One region of the Streptomyces sp. NPDC026575 genome, then DNA from elsewhere that is predicted to be linked to it. Evidence: riboswitches for the same ligand, from Rfam matches in the RefSeq annotation. Region 1 holds a riboswitch; each other region holds the start of a gene.
The links. Region 1 has a riboswitch for cobalamin ahead of nicT (Nickel transporter NicT). Riboswitches for the same ligand answer to the same signal wherever they lie in the genome.
Positions count from the first base shown of each region.

Region 1 (6,301 bases):
CCGGGGCGGGCGGCCTTCCTCAGCGCGCCCGGCTCGCTCAACGATCACGATCTGGGGCTGTTCGCGGTGGGGACGGACGCGCCGGGGCCGGAGGCCGGGCGGGTCGGGCTGTACCACCTGGCCTGGGAGGTCGGCACGCTCGGTGAACTGGCCGCGGCGAAGGCGCGGCTCGGTGAGCGCGGTGCGCTGGTCGGCGCCACCGACCACCTCGTCTCCAAGTCCCTGTACGCCAAGGACCCGGACGGCAACGAGTTCGAGGTGATGTGGCGGGTTCCGCGGGAGGACTGGCCGGGGCCGGAGGAGGCGGACCGGCTGCGACCGCTGGATCTTGCGGTCGCAATGAAGCGCTGGGGGCCGGATCTGGTGACGGGCGCCGCCGCCGGTTCGGCCACCTGAGGTGAGGAGGCGCGGCCCGCGCGCCGTGCCTCAGGAGCTCGACGCCGGTGCCGTCCGCTCTGTCGCCTTCGCCCGGTCTGCCTCCTCCGCTCGCTGCGCCCAGCGCTTCTCCACACCGCTCAGTCGCCAGTACGCCAGCGCCGCGGCCCACACCACGACGAACAGTCCGACGATGATGAAGCCGACGTTGTCGAGGTCGAGGGTGGAGATCCAGCCGGTCAGCGGGTCGTTGAGGGCGAGTTTGTCGTGCAGCACGGTCACCAGCTCGATCGTGCCGATGAAGAAGGCGACGGCGATCGACAGACCGGTGATGGTGAGGTTGTAGTAGACCTTGCGCACCGGGTTGGAGAACGCCCACTGGTAGGCGAAGTTCATGAACGTGCCGTCGAGGGTGTCGAACAGGCTCATCCCGGCGGCGAACAGCAGCGGCAGGCACAGGACCGCGTACCACGGCAGGCCGGCCGCGGCGCCGCTGCCCGCCATCACCATCAGGGTCACCTCGGTCGCGGTGTCGAAGCCGAGCCCGAAGAGGAAGCCGAGCGGGAACATCTGGCCGGGGCGGGAGATCGAGCGCGTGAAGCGCCCCAGGAGGCGGTTCATGAAGCCGCGCGAATCCAGGCGCTGCTCCAACTCGGCCTCGTCGTAACGGCCGTCGCGCATACCGCGGAAGACCCGCCAGATCCCGGCCAGCGCGATGAGGTTGAGGGCGGCGATGAGGTAGAGGAACGTCCCCGAGACCGTGGTGCCGATGGTGCCGAGGACCTGGTGGGTACGGGATTCGTCGTTGAGCAGGGTGCCGGCGAGCTGGGCGCCGCCGGCCACGAGAGCCGCCATCGCGACCACCACGCTGGAGTGGCCGAGCGCGAACCAGAAGCCCACCGAGACCGGCCGCTTGCCGTCGGCCATCAGCTTGCGGGTGGTGTTGTCGATCGCGGCGATGTGGTCGGCGTCGAAGGCGTGCCGCATACCGAGGGTGTATGCGGTGATGCCGAGTCCGGCGCCGAAGACCTGGCTTCCGACGGCGTAGTGGTGCGGGACGACGAGCAGGAAGAGCACACCGAAGGCGACGATGTGCAGACCGGCTATGACGGCCATCAGGCCGGCGGTGCGGACGGTGTCCTGCCGACGCCAGCGGAACGCGGCGGGGGCAGGGGTGTTCGGGGTATCGGTGGACAGGGCCATCCGGCGGTCACGCTCCAGCACCTCGTGGATCAGTTCGTGAGATGCCGTGGCCGGTCTCCTGGCTTACGGGTGCACGCGTCCGTCCCCGCCTTCCCGGCCGCGGGCTGCGGTCAGTGGCGCCGTAGGCGCGCCGTGCGCCTACGGAAAGGGCTGGAAACTCCCCGATCACAGTGGCGAGGGCCGCTCCGGCCTGGGACCACAAGGTCCGGCACCGGTCTTCCCGAACACCACGGCTCGATCACTCTATCTGCCGAGGAGGACGGGCGGGGGTGCGGACCGGCGGCCGCGGCGCTCTCACGGTCGATGGCCGCCGGGAGAGCCGCAGTTCCGGCGCGCGGTGCGCGGTGCGCGGTGGGGCTGGTGTGCCAGGGTGCCGGGTGCCGGGGCATCACGGGGTGGTCCGAGGGTGATCAGTAGTCCAAGGACGAGAGGAAGGCGTGCAGTTCGCGGTCGAAGAGCGCGGTGTTCTCCAGATTGACCATATGGGCCGCGCCCGGTATGCGGACTCTTCGGGCGCCGGGGACGGTCAGCGCTATGGCATGGGCGTTGGCGGAGATGTCCGTACTGTCGAGGTCGCCGTCGAGCACCACCGTCGGCACCCGGACCTCGCTCAGACGGTCCGCGGCCCCGACCTCAAGGGGCATCCCGGCGCCCAGCCCGTCGGCATGCACCTCCACATTGGCCTCGGCGGAGGCGCGCATCCGCTCACGGAACCCCGGGTGCACGGCGGATGGTTCGCGATGCGGACCGTCCACCCACATCCGCAGGAAGTGCTCGACATAGCGCTCCGCGCCGTCCGGAGCGCCGATGGCCGCCACCTGCTCCTTGATGTGCGCCAGGACGAAGGGGTCGGTGAAGGGGCGGCCGCTGATACCGGGGGAGGCGAGCGCGAGGGCCGTCACCCGGGCCGGGTGGGCTATCGCGGTGTCGAGGGCGACCCGCGCACCGTGTGAGAGACCGACGAGGACGGCGCTCGGGGCGTCGAGAGCGTCCAGGAGGGTGCACAGGTCGTCGTGGTTGGCGTAGTCCCCCTCCACCGTGGAGGACAGGCCGTGGCCGCGGAAGTCGTAGCGGATCGCGCGGAGGCCGGAGTTCACCAGCCAGGTGAACTGTTCGTCCCACATGTGCTGGTCGAGCATGCCGCCGTGCAGCAGTACCACCGCGGGGCCCGACCCGGCCGTCTCGTAGAACAGCTCGCCGTCGTCGACCGGCACGAGGCCGTTGTCGACCTCGGACCAGTCGGTGATCGCTCGGGTCATGCTCCGGACCGTCCTTTGGCGTTTGTGTGGTGGGTGGTGGTACTGGCGTGATTGTTGCTTATGGATCTGGTGTCGCCGTCATCATTACTTGTCGTTGATGTCGGCATTCTCCGGTGGAACGTGTGAGCCGTTCGCCAGGTGCCGGAATTCCTCGCCGAGTCGGTCGAGTACATGCAGGGTCGTGCGGACGTCCTCGGCGGGCAGGTCGGCCAGTCGGCGCCGCAGCTCCGTCGCCTCGAACTCCTGGATTCCGCGTATCGCCGCCGCGCCCTCGGTGGTGAGCTCGATCAGGGAGGAGCGGCGGTGTGCGGGGTTGGGTGCCGTCACGACCAGGCCCAGCTCCGCGGCGTGGTTCACCCAGCGCTGCACCGGCTGTCTGTCGAGCCCCATCGAGCGGGCCAACTGCGGCACGGTCCTGGGGCCTTCGCTGTGCAGGGCGTCCAGTAGTGCATGTTCGCCGGCGGTCATGCCCGTACCCGTCAGCTCACGCTCGACCGCGCGGACCACCGTCCGGTGCAGCGGCCACAGGCGTCTGATGACGCCGTACAGCAGGTCTTCGGCGGGCGTGAGCCCCTCTGTGCCCTCCCTGTCGGTGTCCTGCGCGGCGGAACTGTGCGCTCCGGCGCCGTTTTCGCCGGTGTCATGCTCTGCGGCACCCCCCTCATTGACACTCATGATGTCATGATGACATCGATGATGTCGTTTGGGAAGGGGCTTGATGCGGAAAGGAGTTGATGCGAGGCAGGCAGGTGCTGGCGGAAGGCGTCGGCGAGGGAGAGCGGGAGGGCGGATGAAGGTCGGTCTGTTGCGTGCGGTCGGGGTGGCCACGGCGGTGTACGGGGTGGCGGTGACGGCGGTGCCCGATCTGCTGGCGCGGCCTTCGGGGCTGGTCGACGGTGAGGGGAGGATCGAGCGGGCCACCCGGATCTCGCTGCGGCCACTTGCCTGGCGGGAGGTGGCGAGCGGGCTCTCGCTCGCGCTGGCGCCCGAGGGCCCGGCGCTGCGCACCGCCGCGTATATAAGGATCGCGGCCGATCTCGGGGACGCCGTCCTGGTCGGTGCGACGCTGCCGGGCCGGGATCGGAGGGTGAAGGCGGCCGCGGTGTCCGTGGGGTGGGGTGCGCTGTCGGTGGTCGGGCTGCTGGCCGGCGGGCGGCGGCAGGGGGTCAGTCGCCGGACGGGAGCGGGGCCTCTTCGGGGGCGAAGGAGATGACGAGGTCGGCGCGGTCGCGAGTGGCCGCCACGACCCGGGCGTTGGTCTCGTCCGAGGAGTGCACGAACCGTTCGGCATCGGCGTGTGCGCGTCCGAAGCGCTCGTGGCGGTCGATCAGCCGGCGGATCCGCTCCGGGGCGTCCAACTCCACGTACCAGACCTCGTCGAGCAGCGCGCGGACCCGTGACCAGGGCGCGGAGTCGAGGAGGAGGTAGTTGCCCTCGGTGACGACGAGCGGGATATGCGGTGCCACGGCGATGCTGCCGGCGACCGGCTCCTCGATGCGGCGGTCGAAGGCCGGGGCGTAGACGGTGGCGTCCGGGTCCGGCGCGCGCAGACGCGCCAGCAGTGCCTCGTACCCGGCGGGGTCGAAGGTGTCGGGCGCGCCCTTGCGGCCCGTGCGGCCGAGGCGGCGCAACTCCGCCTCGGCGAGATGGAAGCCGTCCATCGGGACCAGCGCCGCCCGTCCGGCCAGCTCCGCCACCAGGTGGGCGGCGAGGGTGGACTTGCCCGCACCCGGTGGGCCGGTGATGCCGAGCAGCCGGCGTCGTGCGGGGGTCGCGGAGCCGGCGAGCCGGCGGGCGCGGGAGAGAAGGTGCCGGAGATCCATGATGGGTCCATCGTGCCTGATCGGCGGCCGGATGGCGGTGGATCGGCCCGGCTTCCTTCGCGTCATGGCCGTGGTGCTCCATGCCGCTCAGTCGAAGTACTCCATGCCGTACTTCGCGCCGATCGCGTTGAGGCGGTCGAGATCGGGGTGGCCGCCCTTCATGGCCACCGGCCCGGCCTCGAACATGTCCTCCACGAACTCCTCCCAGCCGCCCGGTGACGAGATCTGCAGGCAGCGGGCGGGCGGCTGGGAGGCGTTGCGCAGGGCGTGCGGCACGCCCTGGGGGAGCAGGACGCACATGCCCGGGGTCAGGCGGTGTGTGGTGCCGTCGAAGTCGACCTCCATCTCGCCTTCGAGGACGTAGACGAACTCATCGGCGTGGTGGTGGACATGCGGCGGAATGTCGACGTCGAGCTGGTTCTCCAGGATGGCGAGGCGGCCCTCGGTGTCGCTCGTGCGGGCCTTGACGCCGAATCCTGGCGGCAGGGGCACACGGCCCGGGCGCCGTTCGCGGGGCTGCAGGACGAAGAATCGCTCCTTGGGCATGGTGATCGCCGGTCCTCTTCTGGTCGATGCGCAGCGGCATAAACGGAATCGGAATCCGATTCCGCTTGATGAGCGTAGCAGTAGCATCGGCGATGTGGCAGCCTCTTCGACCTCCCCCAGCCCGCATCGCAGGCCGCGCGCCGATGCCGAGCGCAATCGCACCCGTGTGCTGGACGCCGCGCGGGAGGTGTTCCGCGCCCGCGGCGACGAGGCGCAGATGCCCGAGGTCGCCCGGGCGGCGGGGGTGGGCGTCGGAACGGTCTACCGGCACTTCCCCAGCAGGGCGGCACTGATCGCCGCCGTGGGGGAGCAACGTCAGGCGGAGATCGTGGAGTTCGGGCGCACCCGCTGTCTGCCCAGCGCCGCGGCCGCCGACGGGCTGGCCGCCTATGTCGAGCACATCGGGGAGGTGCTGGACGCCGAGCGGGGGCTGTCCGCGTCGATCGAGGCGGCGTTCGGTTCCACCGAGCCGACCGGGGAGGGCCGGACGCAGGCCGAGGCGGTCGCGGGCCAACTGCTCGCCCGCGCCAAGGAAGAGGGCGCGGTGCGCGCGGACGCCGAGGTGGGCGACGTGGTGATGATCGTGTGCGGACTGGCGGCGGTGATCCGCCACGACGCCGGTGACTGGCGCCGCTACGTCCGCAACGCGTGTGCCGGGCTACGGCCCCAGGGCGCGACCGGTGGTGCGGGGGCGCACCAGGTCTGAGGCCGGGTCGCGGCCGGGCGGGCTACCCGTCCGCGACGCCCAGCCGCCACAGCGAGGTGACCTCGGCCGCGCGGGCCTCATAGAGCGGGTCGGAGGTATCGCGGGCGCGCGGATGGCGCGGGGCGATGTCGAGCCGGCCCAGGACCGCGAGGCCGGCCTTGGCGAAGGCGTCGAGGAGCTCGGCGTGCGGGCGCAGGCCGAGGTGTTCGGCCAGGTCGGAGAGGATCAGCCAGCCCTCGCCGCCCGGGGTCAGATGGTCGGCGAGGCCGTTGAGGAAGCCGAGCAGCATCGCGTTGCCGGGGTCGTACACCGCGCGCTCCACCGGTGAGGTCGGTTTCGCGGGCACCCACGGGGGGTTGCAGACGACCAGCGGGGCGCGGCCGGCCGGG
Region 1 is NZ_JBVHQM010000019.1:141,913-148,213, forward strand. Features, by position in the region: gene ACZ4NB_RS25730 (VOC family protein) at 1-396, shown strand, start outside; gene nicT (Nickel transporter NicT) at 427-1,578, opposite strand; cobalamin riboswitch at 1,610-1,825, opposite strand; gene ACZ4NB_RS25740 (alpha/beta fold hydrolase) at 1,989-2,837, opposite strand; gene ACZ4NB_RS25745 (MarR family winged helix-turn-helix transcriptional regulator) at 2,922-3,512, opposite strand; gene ACZ4NB_RS25750 (hypothetical protein) at 3,628-4,050, shown strand; gene ACZ4NB_RS25755 (nucleoside/nucleotide kinase family protein) at 4,004-4,660, opposite strand; gene ACZ4NB_RS25760 (cupin domain-containing protein) at 4,748-5,206, opposite strand; gene ACZ4NB_RS25765 (TetR/AcrR family transcriptional regulator) at 5,301-5,912, shown strand; gene ACZ4NB_RS25770 (methyltransferase) at 5,935-6,301, opposite strand, start outside.

Region 2 (6,301 bases), on a different contig from region 1:
GGACGGGCCGACCAGGAGGCACAGTTCGCCTTCGGGGACGGTCAGGTCGATGCCCTGGACAGCGGGTGCCGCGGCGTCCCCGTAGGTGACCGAGACCTGCTCGAACCGGATCACTGGGTCGGCTCCTTCGTGAACGGAGGGGGATCGTCGGGGTGGCTGTGGCCCTCGCCGGGGCCGTCGCGATGAACACGACCCTGGCCCTGACACTGCCCGTGCCCGTGCCCGTGCCCGTGCCTGTAGCCCTGGCCCTGACGCTGGCCGTGGCCGTGGTCGTTGTCCTGCCCCTGCCCCTGCCCCTGCCCATGCCCCGGCCCCTGCTCCTGGCCGCGGCCGTGACCGCGGCCGTAAGGCTCGGCAGGAGCGTGAGCGGGGCCCCGAAGGCCCGATCGGCTGCCGCGCTCCTGCGTGCCCTCCGGCCGGGCGTCGCCGCGTCGCGCTCGTTCCGTCGGCCTCGGGAGGGGGGCCACCACCGCGGGGAGCAGCCCGATCAGTACGGATGCCGCCGGCCAGAGCGGAAGCACGGGGGCCGTGAGGGGGACGGCGGGTGGGTGGAGGGCGGCCGGTGCGTAGGTGTTCGCCCAGATCATCAGGGTGGCCACGGCGATGCCGGAGCCGGCGACGAGCCAGGCCCGCGGGCCCCAGCGCTCGGGGCGGTAGCGGGTGCGCAGCGTGCGGCGGCCGCCGAGCCACAGGCCGGCGAGGGCGGCGGCCAGCCCGGCGAGGAGCAGCGGCAGACCATAGCCGGCCCCGGTGCCGCCGAGCAGGCCGTAGGTGCCGGCGCAGATGCCGAGGAGACCGCCGAGGGTGAGAGCGGAGGTGAGGCGACGTACGGCGCGAGGCACTTGGGCGCTGCGGCCGTAGCCACGGGCGTCCATGGCCGCGGCCAGGGCCACCGAGCGCTCCAGCGCGCCCTCCAGCACCGGCACGCCGACCTGGAGCAGTGCCTTGAAGCCGCGGTCGGGGCGGCCGCGCAGCCGTCGGGCGGCGCGCAGCCGCTGGACGTCGGCGACCAGGTTCGGCGCGAACGTCATGGCGACGACGACCGCCACCCCCGCCTCGTACAGCGCGCCGGGCAGGGACTTCAGCAGCCGCGACGGGTTGGCCAGGGCGTTGGCGGCGCCCACGCAGATGAGGAGGGTGGCCAGCTTCAACCCGTCGTAGAGCGCGAAGACCATGCCCTCCGCCGTGACCCGCCCGCCGATCCGGACGCCCTTCGCCCAGTCGGGCAGCGGAACTTCGGGCAGTGTGACGAGGGTGTGGGTACCGGGGATGGGGGAGCCGAGGACGAAGGCGAAGGCCAGCCGAATGGCGATCACGACCAGACCGAGCTTGACGAACGCGCCGTAGGAGCGGGCCCAGGGCGCGTCCGTGCGCCGCGCCGCGACGACATAGCCGGCCACGCCCACCAGCAGCCCCAGCAGCAGCGGGTTGGTGGTGCGCGAGGCCGCGGTGGCCAGGCCGAGGGCCCACAGCCACCAGGCGCCGGCGTGCAGCGCGGTGGTACGGGTCGCCTGCGGGGCGCTCATCCGCGCCGGCGGCGCGCCTGCCACACGGCCGCCGCGCCCAGTACGACGACGGCCGCGACACCGCCGAGCAGCCCGGCGGACGGTCCGCCGTCACCCCCGGAGCCGGCCCCCTTCGCCCCGTCCGCACCCTGCCCGTCGGCGGACTGCTTCGGGTCGGCGGACGCCTTCGCCCCGCCCGATCCGCTCACCTGGTCCGCGCACCCCGTCTCCGGATAGCCGGCGATGGCGCACAGCAGCGCATTGGAGTCATAGCGCAGCCGCCCGGCGACCGCGGCCAGCGCCTCGCCCGCCGAGGCGTCCTCGGCCACCTGGGCGCACTCCGTCCGCGCCTTCGGCGGGCGCTCGCCATCGGGAGCGTCCTTCGCGGTACCGAAGTCGATGACGACGCCGATCCGCTTGCGGCCGTCCTTGGCGGGCGTCTCGCGGCAGATCGCGTCGAAGTCGGCGGCTGCGCGCGGTTTGCCGGCCGCGGCCGAGTCGGCGCTGACGGTGAAGCGGAAGCCCTCGACCGCGCCATCGGCCGGGCGCACGGTGGCCGGCCCCTGGGTGGCGTAGGCCCAGGAGCCGCCGCTCCCGCCGTCCCAGAAGGACCAGTAGCGGTACTCCTGCGCCTGGGCCGGCCCGGCGGCCAGCCCGGTGACCGTGCCGGCCAGCAGCAGCGCGCCGGCGATCCGGGTGCGCCGCGTCGGCTGCGGCAGCTGCCTCGGCCGCATCAGAGTGCGTTCTTCTTCTTACGGCCGCTCAGCAGGAAGCCGATGCCGGCGCCGAAGGCGAGCGCGACGCCGACGACCCACCAGACGTTGACGCCGCCGTCGCCGTCCTTGTGGTCCTCGGCGGCCGGCGCGGCGGTACCGGCCGGCTTGGGTCCGGTCGCGTTCAGCGCGGCCACCAGATCGCTGCCCCCGAAGGAGCGCGGGTCGGTGCCGGTGGCGTGCGCGGCGAGCACCAGCTGGGCGTACGCGGCCGGGCCGTTCTCCTTGGCCCAGCCCGCGGCGTTCTTCTCCAGCCACTTCAGCGGCTTCTGGGCGGCGGCCCCGTGCGAACCGGCCGCCAGCGCCACCACGGCATCCGCGGTGTTGCCGACATCGGGCTGCTTCTCCTGGCCCGGCATCGCGGAGAGCAGATGCTGTCCGTTCCGGTCGAGCTGGGCGACGAGGTGGGCGGCGCCGCCGGCCGCGGCCGACGCCGCATCGCTGGACTTCTCCGGCTTGCCGTCCTTGCAGGTCAGAGGCTTGACAGGGGTGTCCGCGCGCTTCCCGGCCGGTGCGACGACGAAGCCCTTGCCCAGCGCGCCGGTCGCGGCGGCCGCGGTGGCGTCCGCGTTCGGCGCCGCACCCTTGAGCTGGAAGGCGAACGCGCCGCGCTCGTCCTCCTTCGCCGCACAGCCCAGCTGGAAGGTGAGCAACGCGTCGTAGGGGGTCTTGCCGCCCTTCTTCGACGTGACCGACTCCGGCTTCTCGCCGGCCGCCGTGAGCGCGCCGATCACGACGGAGGTGGAGTTGGCGTCGCTGGGCGAGCCGGCCATCGAGCTCCAGCCGCCGTCGTCGTTCTGCACCGACTTCAGCCAGCTCACGGCCTTCTTCACGGTCTCGCCGTGCCCGCCGAGCGCGGCCAGCGCCTGCACCGCGGCGGCCGTCTGGTTGGTGTCCCGCATCGTCTTCGCGTCACAGGACCGCTTCGGCTCGGCGCGGAAGGCGGTGAACGAGCCGTCGGCGCACTGCTGCCCGACCAGCCAGTCCACGGCCGACGCCGCCGGCCGTACGCCGACCGTGTCCTGCGCCAGCAGCGCGAGCGACTGCCGCCAGACACCGTCGTACTGCGGGTCCTTGGTGCCGTACAGCCCGTCGGGCAGCTTCTTGGGGGACGCCGAGGGGGCGGCCGCGGGCTCCGCGAACGCGGCGGGGGCGGTGGCCGTGCCCAGCACCGCCACGGCCGCCAGCGCCATGGCGGCGCGGCGCGCCAGGAAGGCGACGGGGTGCGTCGAAGGGGCCTGGGGAGCCATGGAAGCCATGGGGGCCATCGGGTCGGTGCCTCTCGGGTCGGGTCGCGGCGGTGGTACGCAGCCGCGCTCGGACGACCGCCGAGCGCCGATCCTGCGATCGGGCGCGGTGGCACCGGGCTCAGCTCCGTATACCTCGACGGTGCCGCGCACCGGACCGTCCGCGCGGGCGGCGGTTCCGGTGGCGGGAGCCTTGGTCGTGCCCCAACGGGTGCTCCGGCTCGTACGGCCATCTGCGCCGCGCACTGCGCGGGCCGCCGGCCGTCCTCACGGTTGCGGGTCAGCGCCGGATTTCCACCGGCTTCCCCCGATCGGGTACGGATGAAGTTGTCCCGCACACCTTAACCGGCGCCCGGACGGGGCCCGCCCGCACGTACGAGCCGGGGAAGGCCGACGGTGGCCACGCGCGGCACAGGAACAGCGCCGACGTCGCCAGGCCGCGCACAGGCGCGAGGTGCGTCACACCTCCCTCACGCGTCACACCGACTCGGCGGCGCGAGTGCCCTCGCCCCGCCCGCCGCCTCGCCCGAGGCTCCCGCGCGTGCGTCACACCGCCTCGCGCCTCACACCGCCCGGTAAGTCGCCGGCTCGGAGCCCGGTACCCGCTCCACGCCCCCCTGCTTCACCAGGCGGCGCAGATGTGCCTCGGCCTCCGAGACGGCGATGTTCCGGGAGCCGTAGGGGATCTGCTCCCAGGGACGGTTCCACTCCATGGCCACGGCGAGCTGCCAGGGGGTGAGGGGTTCGCGGAGCAGTGCTCTCAGTCCGGAGAGCCGCTCTTCGTGGTGGGCGATGAGTTCGCGCACCCGGCCCTCGGCGTCGGTGAAGGCGTGCTGATGGGCGGGCAGTACCTCGGCGGGGGCGAGCCGGCCGATGCGTTCGAGGGAGGCGAGGTAGTCGCCCAGGGGGTCGGTGACCGTGCTGTCGTCGGGGTCCCCGTACAGGCCGATGTGCGGGGTGATGCCGGGGAGGAGGTGATCGCCGGAGAAGAGCCGGCCGAAGCCGTGCGCCCGCCCGCCCGGATGCTCCTCCTCCAGATGCAGGCACACATGCCCCGGCGTGTGCCCCGGCGTCCAGATGGCGCGCACCCGGCGTCCCGGCAGGTCGAGCAGCTCGCCGGGCTCGATCCCGCGGTCCGGCAGCGCGGCCCGCCGGCCGGGCGGCCTCCGGCCGCGCCCGCTGCCGCGCGCCTCCCGCAGCGGTGCCAGATGATCGTCCGGCGCGCCCGCGCCCGCGAGCTTGGCGATCAGGTAGTCGAGCCACTCGCCCGGCTCGGCCTCGCGGGTCCGGCGGACCACGGCGGTGTCCGCGGCGTGCATCGCGATCCAGGCGCCGGACGCCTGCCGCACCTTGGCGGAGAGGCCGTGGTGGTCGGGGTGGTGGTGGGTGATCAGGACGCCGTGGAGATCGGTGAGGGCGAAGCCGCAGGCGGCGACGCCGGCGACGAGGGTGTCCCAGGAGTCCGGGTCGTCCCAGCCGGTGTCGATGAGCACCGGTCCGCGGTCGGTCTCCAGGAGGTGGACGAGGGTGTGGCCGAGCGGGTTGTCCGGGATGGGGACGGCGATGCTCCACACCCCGCCCCGGTGGTCGATCACCTGCGTGGTCATCCCGGTCCCCTCTCGGTGTGGCACACACCCCGACACCCCGCACCTGCCCTCTCACTATAACTAGAACCGGTTTCAAGGAGGCGCGAAGTCACCTACCGTGGGCGGCGGTTGGGGTGGTGGTGGGGATTTGGTCCGCGCCGTGGACTCCTCCAACTAGAACTGGTATCAGTTTCTGACGTGGTGAACCGAGCGGCGCCGAGGCGATCGACTGACACGGCGTCACCAGTCGGCGCGGTAGCGCGGCACAGGCCCCTCGGGCGGTCCGCGTCGGTGCGCACCCACATCGGACAGGCGGCCAACCCGCAGGAGGCGGCAGCGATGAGCGACCTCGTCGAGCACGGAAAGCTCTACATAGGCGGACAGCTGGTCGATCCGGCCGGCCGGGACACGATCGAGGTCGTCTCACCGCACACCGAACAGGTCATCGGCCGCGTCCCGCACGCCTCGCGGGCCGATGTCGACCGTGCGGTGGCCGCGGCCCGTACGTCCTTCGAGTCCGGGGTGTGGGCGAACGCCCCGTTGGCGGACCGGATCGCGGTGGTGACCCGCATCAAGGACGCCTTCGCCGCGCGCAGCGAGGAGATCGCCAGGGTCATCAGCTCCGAGAACGGCACCCCGTTCACCTCCGGCGTCATGGTGCAGTCGCTGGCCTCGGTGCTGGCCTGGGACTCGGCGCTCACGGTGGCCCGCACCTTCGAGGGCGCGGACGGCGGCGCTCCGTTCGAGGAGCGGCGGGCCGGTGTGCTGGGGCCGATCCTCGTACGGCGGGAGCCGGTCGGGGTGGTCGCGGCCGTGGTGCCGTGGAACGTCCCGCAGTTCACCGCCGCGGCCAAGCTCGCGCCCGCCCTGCTGGCCGGCTGCTCGGCCGTGCTGAAGGTGTCGCCGGAGACCCCGCTGGACGCGTACCTCCTCGCCGAGATCGCGTCCGAGGCCGGACTGCCGGAGGGCGTGCTGTCGATCCTGCCGGCGGACCGCGAGGTGAGCGAGTACCTGGTCGGGCACCCGGGAGTGGACAAGGTGTCGTTCACCGGATCGGTCGCGGCCGGCCGGCGGGTCATGGAGGTCGCGGCCCGCAATCTCAGCCGCGTCACGCTGGAGTTGGGCGGCAAGTCCGCGGCGGTGATCCTGCCGGACGCGGATCTGGACGCGGCGGTGGCCGGCATCGTCCC
Region 2 is NZ_JBVHQM010000024.1:10,303-16,603, forward strand. Features, by position in the region: gene ACZ4NB_RS28675 (ABC transporter ATP-binding protein) at 1-114, opposite strand, end outside; gene ACZ4NB_RS28680 (energy-coupling factor transporter transmembrane component T) at 111-1,526, opposite strand; gene ACZ4NB_RS28685 (SCO2322 family protein) at 1,523-2,239, opposite strand; gene ACZ4NB_RS28690 (prenyltransferase/squalene oxidase repeat-containing protein) at 2,239-3,537, opposite strand; cobalamin riboswitch at 3,715-3,856, opposite strand; gene ACZ4NB_RS28695 (MBL fold metallo-hydrolase) at 4,089-5,132, opposite strand; gene ACZ4NB_RS28700 (aldehyde dehydrogenase) at 5,451-6,301, shown strand, end outside.
Region 2: another riboswitch for cobalamin. It lies ahead of ACZ4NB_RS28690 (prenyltransferase/squalene oxidase repeat-containing protein); the one in region 1 lies ahead of nicT (Nickel transporter NicT).

Region 3 (6,301 bases), on a different contig from region 1:
AAGGCGGTCACTGTGGCCTCGTTTCTTGCGTTGCTGGTGGTGCATCCGGCCGTACGACCGATATCTGGTAGCCGTCCGCCGTTGCCAGGACGTCGACCCAGGTGCCGTGAGGGTGGCCGCAGCGGCGCTCGCAGCCGGACCAGTGGACGGGCGTGCCGCCCGCGGGGACGGCCGGGCCGCCGTCCGGCGTCCGCGCGCCCGCGGCGACCGCGTCCGCGGCGTCCGCGCGGACGTCCGTAAGGGACTTGGCGCAGCCGGGGCGGCCGGTGCACGCGCCGAGGCGGTGCCAGGGGGAGGACGGGTCGGTGACCAGGCCGGCGGCGGACAGCTCGGCCGACCGGGCGGCGGCCGCGGCGGGCGCCAGACCGGGCAGGACGATTCCGCGCCAGGGCGTCAGGCGCAGTGCGCCGGAGCCGTCCTGGGCGGCGACGGCGGTGAGCAGGCGCCACTGGGCGGTGCTCAGCCGGCCCAGCGGGGCCAGCACGCACAGGGCGCGGCGGCCGTCGGCGCCCTCGACCACACCTGGAGCGGAGGAGTCGGGGAACTCCTCGGCGCGCGCGGTCGCCGAGCGCAGAGCCGCTGCCCCGTCCGTCACCCGCTCCGCCGTGATGCCCGCCGCCTGGAGCCGCTCGGCGACGTGCCGGGTCGTCAGCGTGTGCCCTTCGGGCAGTTCGCGGATCCGCCAGGCGCCGCTGCCGCTCGCCGCGGCGGCGTCCAGGAACGTCAGGGCGGCGGTGAGCGCGGCGCGCGGTGCGTCCGGGCCGGCGATCCGCAGCGCCGCCGGATCGTCACCGACCCGCAGCAGCGCCGTGCCACCGGCGCCGGTCCGGTCGGCCGCCACGGAGGGTTCTGCGACCAAGCTCACATCCCCGCCCAGCGCCGCCACATCGCCCCGCCCGTCGTCCAGGACGAAGAGGAAACGGCCGGACAGCGCGGTCGCCGACCGGCTCGCGCAGAGCGAAGAGTCCAGGTCACGGGCCCACAACCGCACGTCAGCAGGGGTGTGCCGGTCCAGCCCGGCCAGCGGGGAGGCGAGGATGTTGCGGAGGCGTTCGTGGTGCTCGGAGGGGAGCAGACCGGCGTCGCGCAGCAGCGCGGCGAGCCGGCCGCCGCAGCCCTCGGCGAGGCCGCGCAGTTCCACGTTCCCCCGGGACGTCAGGGAGAGCCGGCCGTCCCCGAGAGCGTCCGCGGCGTCGGCCAGCGCTTCGGCCTGACGCACCGTCAAGTCGCCTGCGGGCACCCGCACTCGGGCCAGCCCGCCGTCGGCCGCCGGGTGCAGTCGCAGCGCCCCCGGGCAGGCGTCACCGCGGTCCCGCAGGGGCGGTTCGGACCCCAGGGGCCGGATCGAGGGGGAGGGCGGCATGGCGGCGAGCATACCCACGACGCCGGGCGGCCGATCCGGGGCGGATCCGGCCACGGACCAGGCGCGGACCGGCCACCCACGCGGCCGCGGCCCCGGCCGGGGCGGAGCACGGCGGTCCCCGGCGGCCGGCCCCCGGGCCCGCTTACCTCGGCCGTCCGCAGCCCTTACTATGCAGGTCGGTGGGTCGGCTGGCCCACCGGACGCCAGCGACGGCGCCCAAGGGAGGAAGCCCGGTGAGAATCCGGCGCGGTCCCGCCACTGTGAACCCGGCCAGCGCCGGGTGAGCCAGGAACTCCCGCCGTCCATACGACCACCCGGGGCGCGGACACCCCGAGGAAGGCCTGCGCTCGCATGATTCTGCTGCTGTCGACCTCCGACACCGACCTGCTCAGCGCCCGCGCGGCCACGGGCCCGGTGCCGTACCGCCTCGCCAACCCCGCCCGCCTCGACGTGGCCGAGCTGCCCGCGCTGCTGGAGGGCACCGACCTCGTCGTCGTACGCCTCCTCGGCGGCATCCGCGCCTGGCAGGAGGGCCTGGACCTGCTGCTCGCCGAGGACCAGCACCGGCCGGTCGTCGTGCTCACCGGTGAACAGGCCCCCGACGCCCAGCTCATGGAGCAGTCCACGGTCCCCGTCGGCATCGCGGCCGAGGCGCACGCCTACCTCGCGCACGGCGGCCCCGCCAACCTCGACCAGCTCGCCCGCTTCCTCTCCGACACCGTCCTGCTGACCGGCCACGGCTTCGAGCCGCCGGCGCCCGCGCCCACCTGGGGCCCCCTCGACCGGGAGAGCCGCAACGACAGCGGCCCGCTGGTCGCCGTGCTCTACTACCGCGCCCACCACATGAGCGGCAACACCGCCTTCGTGCGGACCCTGTGCGAGCAGATCGAGGCGGCCGGCGGCCGCGCCCGCCCGCTCTTCGTCGCCTCGCTGCGCGCGCCCGAGCCGGAGCTGATCGACGCCCTCCGCCCGGCCGACGCGATCGTCACCACCGTCCTGGCCGCCGGCGGCACCAAGCCCGCCGAGGCATCCGCCGGCGGCGACGACGAGTCCTGGGACGCGGGGGCGCTCGCCGCGCTCGACGTGCCGATCCTCCAGGCCCTGTGCCTGACCGGATCGCGCAGCGCCTGGGAGGAGAACGACGAGGGGCTGTCCCCGCTGGACGCCGCCAGCCAGATCGCCGTCCCCGAGTTCGACGGGCGCCTGATCACCGTTCCGTTCTCCTTCAAGGAGGTCGACGAGGACGGCCTGCCGGTGTACGTCGCCGACCCCGAGCGCGCCGCCCGCGTCGCCGGTATCGCCGTGCGCCACGCCCGGCTGCGCCACATCCCGGCCGGCGACAAGCGCCTGGCGCTGGTGCTCTCCGCCTACCCGACCAAGCACTCCCGCATCGGCAACGCCGTCGGCCTGGACACCCCGGCCAGCGCGGTCGCCCTGCTGCGCCGCCTGCGGGCGGAGGGCTACGACTTCGGCGACGAGACCGCCGAGCCCGTCCCCGGTCTGGAGTCCGGCGACGGCGACGAGCTGATCTACGCCCTCATCGAGGCCGGCGGCCACGACCAGGAGTGGCTCACCGAGGAGCAGTTGTCCCGCAACCCGGTCCGCATCCCGGCCGCGGACTACCGGCGCTGGTACGCCACGCTGCCGCAGGAGCTGCGCGACGCCGTCGAGGAGCACTGGGGCCCGGCGCCGGGCGAGATGTTCCTCGACCGCAGCCACGCGGGCGAACCGGGCCGCGACCCCGACGGCGACATCGTCCTGGCCGCGCTGCGCCGCGGCAACCTCCTGATCATCATCCAGCCGCCGCGCGGCTTCGGCGAGAACCCGATCGCGATCTACCACGACCCCGATCTGCCCCCCTCGCACCACTACTTGGCGGCCTACCGCTGGATCGCGGCCTCCCAGGAGGACGGCGGCTTCGGCGCCGACGCCATGGTCCACCTGGGCAAGCACGGCAACCTGGAGTGGCTGCCCGGCAAGAACGCGGGCCTGTCCGCCGCCTGCGGCCCGGACGCCGCGCTCGGCGACCTCCCGCTCGTCTACCCCTTCCTGGTCAACGACCCGGGCGAGGGCACCCAGGCCAAGCGCCGGGTCCACGCCACCCTCGTCGACCACCTCGTCCCGCCGATGGCCCGCGCCGAGTCCTACGGCGACATCGCGCGCCTGGAGCAGCTCCTCGACGAGTACGCGGCGATCTCCTCCATGGACCCGGCCAAGCTGCCCGCGATCCGCTCCCAGATCTGGACGCTGATCCAGGCCGCCAAGCTCGACCACGACCTGGGGATGGACGAACGCCCCGACGACGAGGGCTTCGACGACTTCCTGCTGCATGTCGACGGCTGGCTGTGCGAGGTCAAGGACGCCCAGATCCGCGACGGTCTGCACGTCCTGGGCGGCGCCCCCACCGGCGAGGCCCGCGTCAACCTCGTGCTCGCCATCCTGCGGGCCCGGCAGATCTGGGGCGGCACACAGGCCCTGCCCGGTCTGCGCGAGGCGCTCGGCCTCGACGAGTCCGCCGCGACCCGCACGACCGCCGACGAGGCCGAGGAGACGGCCCGCGCCCTGGTCCAGGCGATGGAGGACGCGGACTGGGACCCGGCCGCGGTGGCCCGCATCGCCGACGGCCACCCGGACGCGGTCGCCGACATCCTCGACTTCGCCGCCCGCCAGGTCGTGCCGCGCCTCGCCGCCACCACCGACGAGATCGACCACGCCGTCCACGCGCTCAACGGCGGCTTCGTCCCGGCCGGCCCCTCCGGCTCCCCGCTGCGCGGACTGGTCAACGTCCTGCCGACGGGCCGCAACTTCTACTCCGTCGACCCCAAGGCCGTCCCCTCCCGGCTCGCCTGGGAGACCGGCCAGGCACTCGCCGACTCCCTCCTGACGCGCTACCGCACCGACAACGGCGAATGGCCGCAGTCCGTCGGCCTCTCCCTCTGGGGCACCAGCGCGATGCGCACCAGCGGCGACGACGTGGCCGAGGCCCTCGCGCTGCTGGGCATCCGCCCCGTCTGGGACGACGCCTCGCGCCGCGTAACGGGCCTGGAGCCGATCGCGCTCACCGAGCTGGGCCGCCCCCGTATCGACGTCACCTTGCGCATCTCGGGCTTCTTCCGGGACGCCTTCCCGCACGTCATCGGCCTGCTGGACGACGCCGTACGGCTGGCCGCCTCGCTCGACGAGCCCGCCTCCGAGAACTTCGTACGGGCTCACGCCCAGGCGGACCTGGCCGCGCACGGCGATGAACGCCGCGCCACCACCCGGATCTTCGGCTCCCGCCCCGGGACCTACGGCGCGGGCCTGCTCCAGCTGATCGACTCCCGCGACTGGCGCACGGACGCCGACCTCGCCGAGGTCTACACCGTCTGGGGCGGCTACGCCTACGGCCGCGGGCTGGAGGGCCGCCCGGCCCGGGACGAGATGGAGACCGCCTACAAGCGGATCGCGGTCGCGGCCAAGAACACCGACACCCGCGAACACGACATCGCCGACTCCGACGACTACTTCCAGTACCACGGAGGCATGGTCGCCACCGTCAAGGCGCTCAAGGGCAAGGCCCCCGAGGCGTACATCGGCGACTCCACCCGGCCCGAGACGGTCCGCACCCGCACCCTCGTCGAGGAGACCTCCCGGGTCTTCCGCGCCCGGGTGGTCAACCCCCGCTGGATCGAGGCGATGCGCCGCCACGGCTACAAGGGCGCCTTCGAACTCGCCGCGACCGTGGACTACTTGTTCGGCTACGACGCCACCACGGGCGTGGTCGCCGACTGGATGTACGACAAGCTCGCCCAGACCTACGTCCTGGACCCCGAGAACCGCGCCTTCCTCCAGGAGGCCAACCCCTGGGCCCTGCACGGCATCGCCGAACGCCTTCTGGAGGCCGAGTCCCGCGGTATGTGGGAGAAGCCGGACGCCGAGACGCTGGCGGCCCTGCGCGAGGCATTCCTGGAGACGGAAGGGGAGCTGGAGGGCGAGGACTGAGCACCGGCGGCCCGTGCGGCGGCGGCGACGGCAGGGACCGGGCGGACGCGCCGGCACCTGCCGGGCGCGCACCCGCCGGGCGGGCCCTGCCGGTCGGTCCCGGGCCGCCCCGTTGACTAGCCGGCCTGGGCCGGCTCCGCGGTGATGTCCCCGTTGCTGGTGATGAGGTCCAGCCGGTAACGCGCCGCCGGATCGCTCGCCACGTCGATGTCCTTGTCGCCGCTGCTGGTCTGTGCGGATATTCGGTAGGGGCCCTTGGGCACCCGCACCGTGACGGAGCCGTTGGACGTCTTCGCCCGGATGTTCTGCGCGGTGGTGGGGGACAGCTCGATGCTTCCGTTGGAAGTCTCGGCGTCGATATGCCGGCCCGACAGGCCGCGTCCGGTGATCTGGCCGTTGGAGGTCCGTACGTGGACCGCTCCGGTGGCGCCGTCCAGCTCGACCTCCCCGGAGCTGGTGGTCACCTCCACCGCGCCCACCTTGCTCAGGCTCACCGAGCCGTTCGAGGTCTCCCCGCTCACCGGGATGCCCGCCGGCGCCTCGATCGTGTAGTCCACCGAGCACTCGTCGCCGCAGTCACCGAGCACCAGCACGCCGTCCTCGACGCGGTACGTCCTGCCCTCGGGCCGGTCGCCGTGGTAGGTGACGGCGCGGTGCACCGACACCGCGCCGCCGCCCTTGCCGCCGTGCACCGTGAGCCCGCCGGAGTCGCCGTCGATCCGGATGGCGGTGATCTTCTTCGACACCGCGGCGTCGTCCTTGAAGGTCTTGGCCGGCAGCAGCCCGCAGGCGCCGAGGCCCCACGCCCCGACGCAGACCATCGCGACGGTCCCGATGACGCGGACGCGCTTGCTCATGAAGTCCCCCGGTGTGCTGGAAAGTTGCTGAGGTGAGCGGCCCGGTCCCCACTCCGGCGCCACGAACCTCAGGCTAGGTCGCCCGCCGCCTCCCCCACCA
Region 3 is NZ_JBVHQM010000002.1:29,513-35,813, reverse strand. Features, by position in the region: gene ACZ4NB_RS02500 (precorrin-8X methylmutase) at 1-11, opposite strand, end outside; gene cobG (precorrin-3B synthase) at 8-1,363, opposite strand; cobalamin riboswitch at 1,532-1,680, shown strand; gene cobN (cobaltochelatase subunit CobN) at 1,715-5,344, shown strand; gene ACZ4NB_RS02485 (DUF4097 family beta strand repeat-containing protein) at 5,461-6,201, opposite strand.
Region 3: another riboswitch for cobalamin. It lies ahead of cobN (cobaltochelatase subunit CobN); the one in region 1 lies ahead of nicT (Nickel transporter NicT).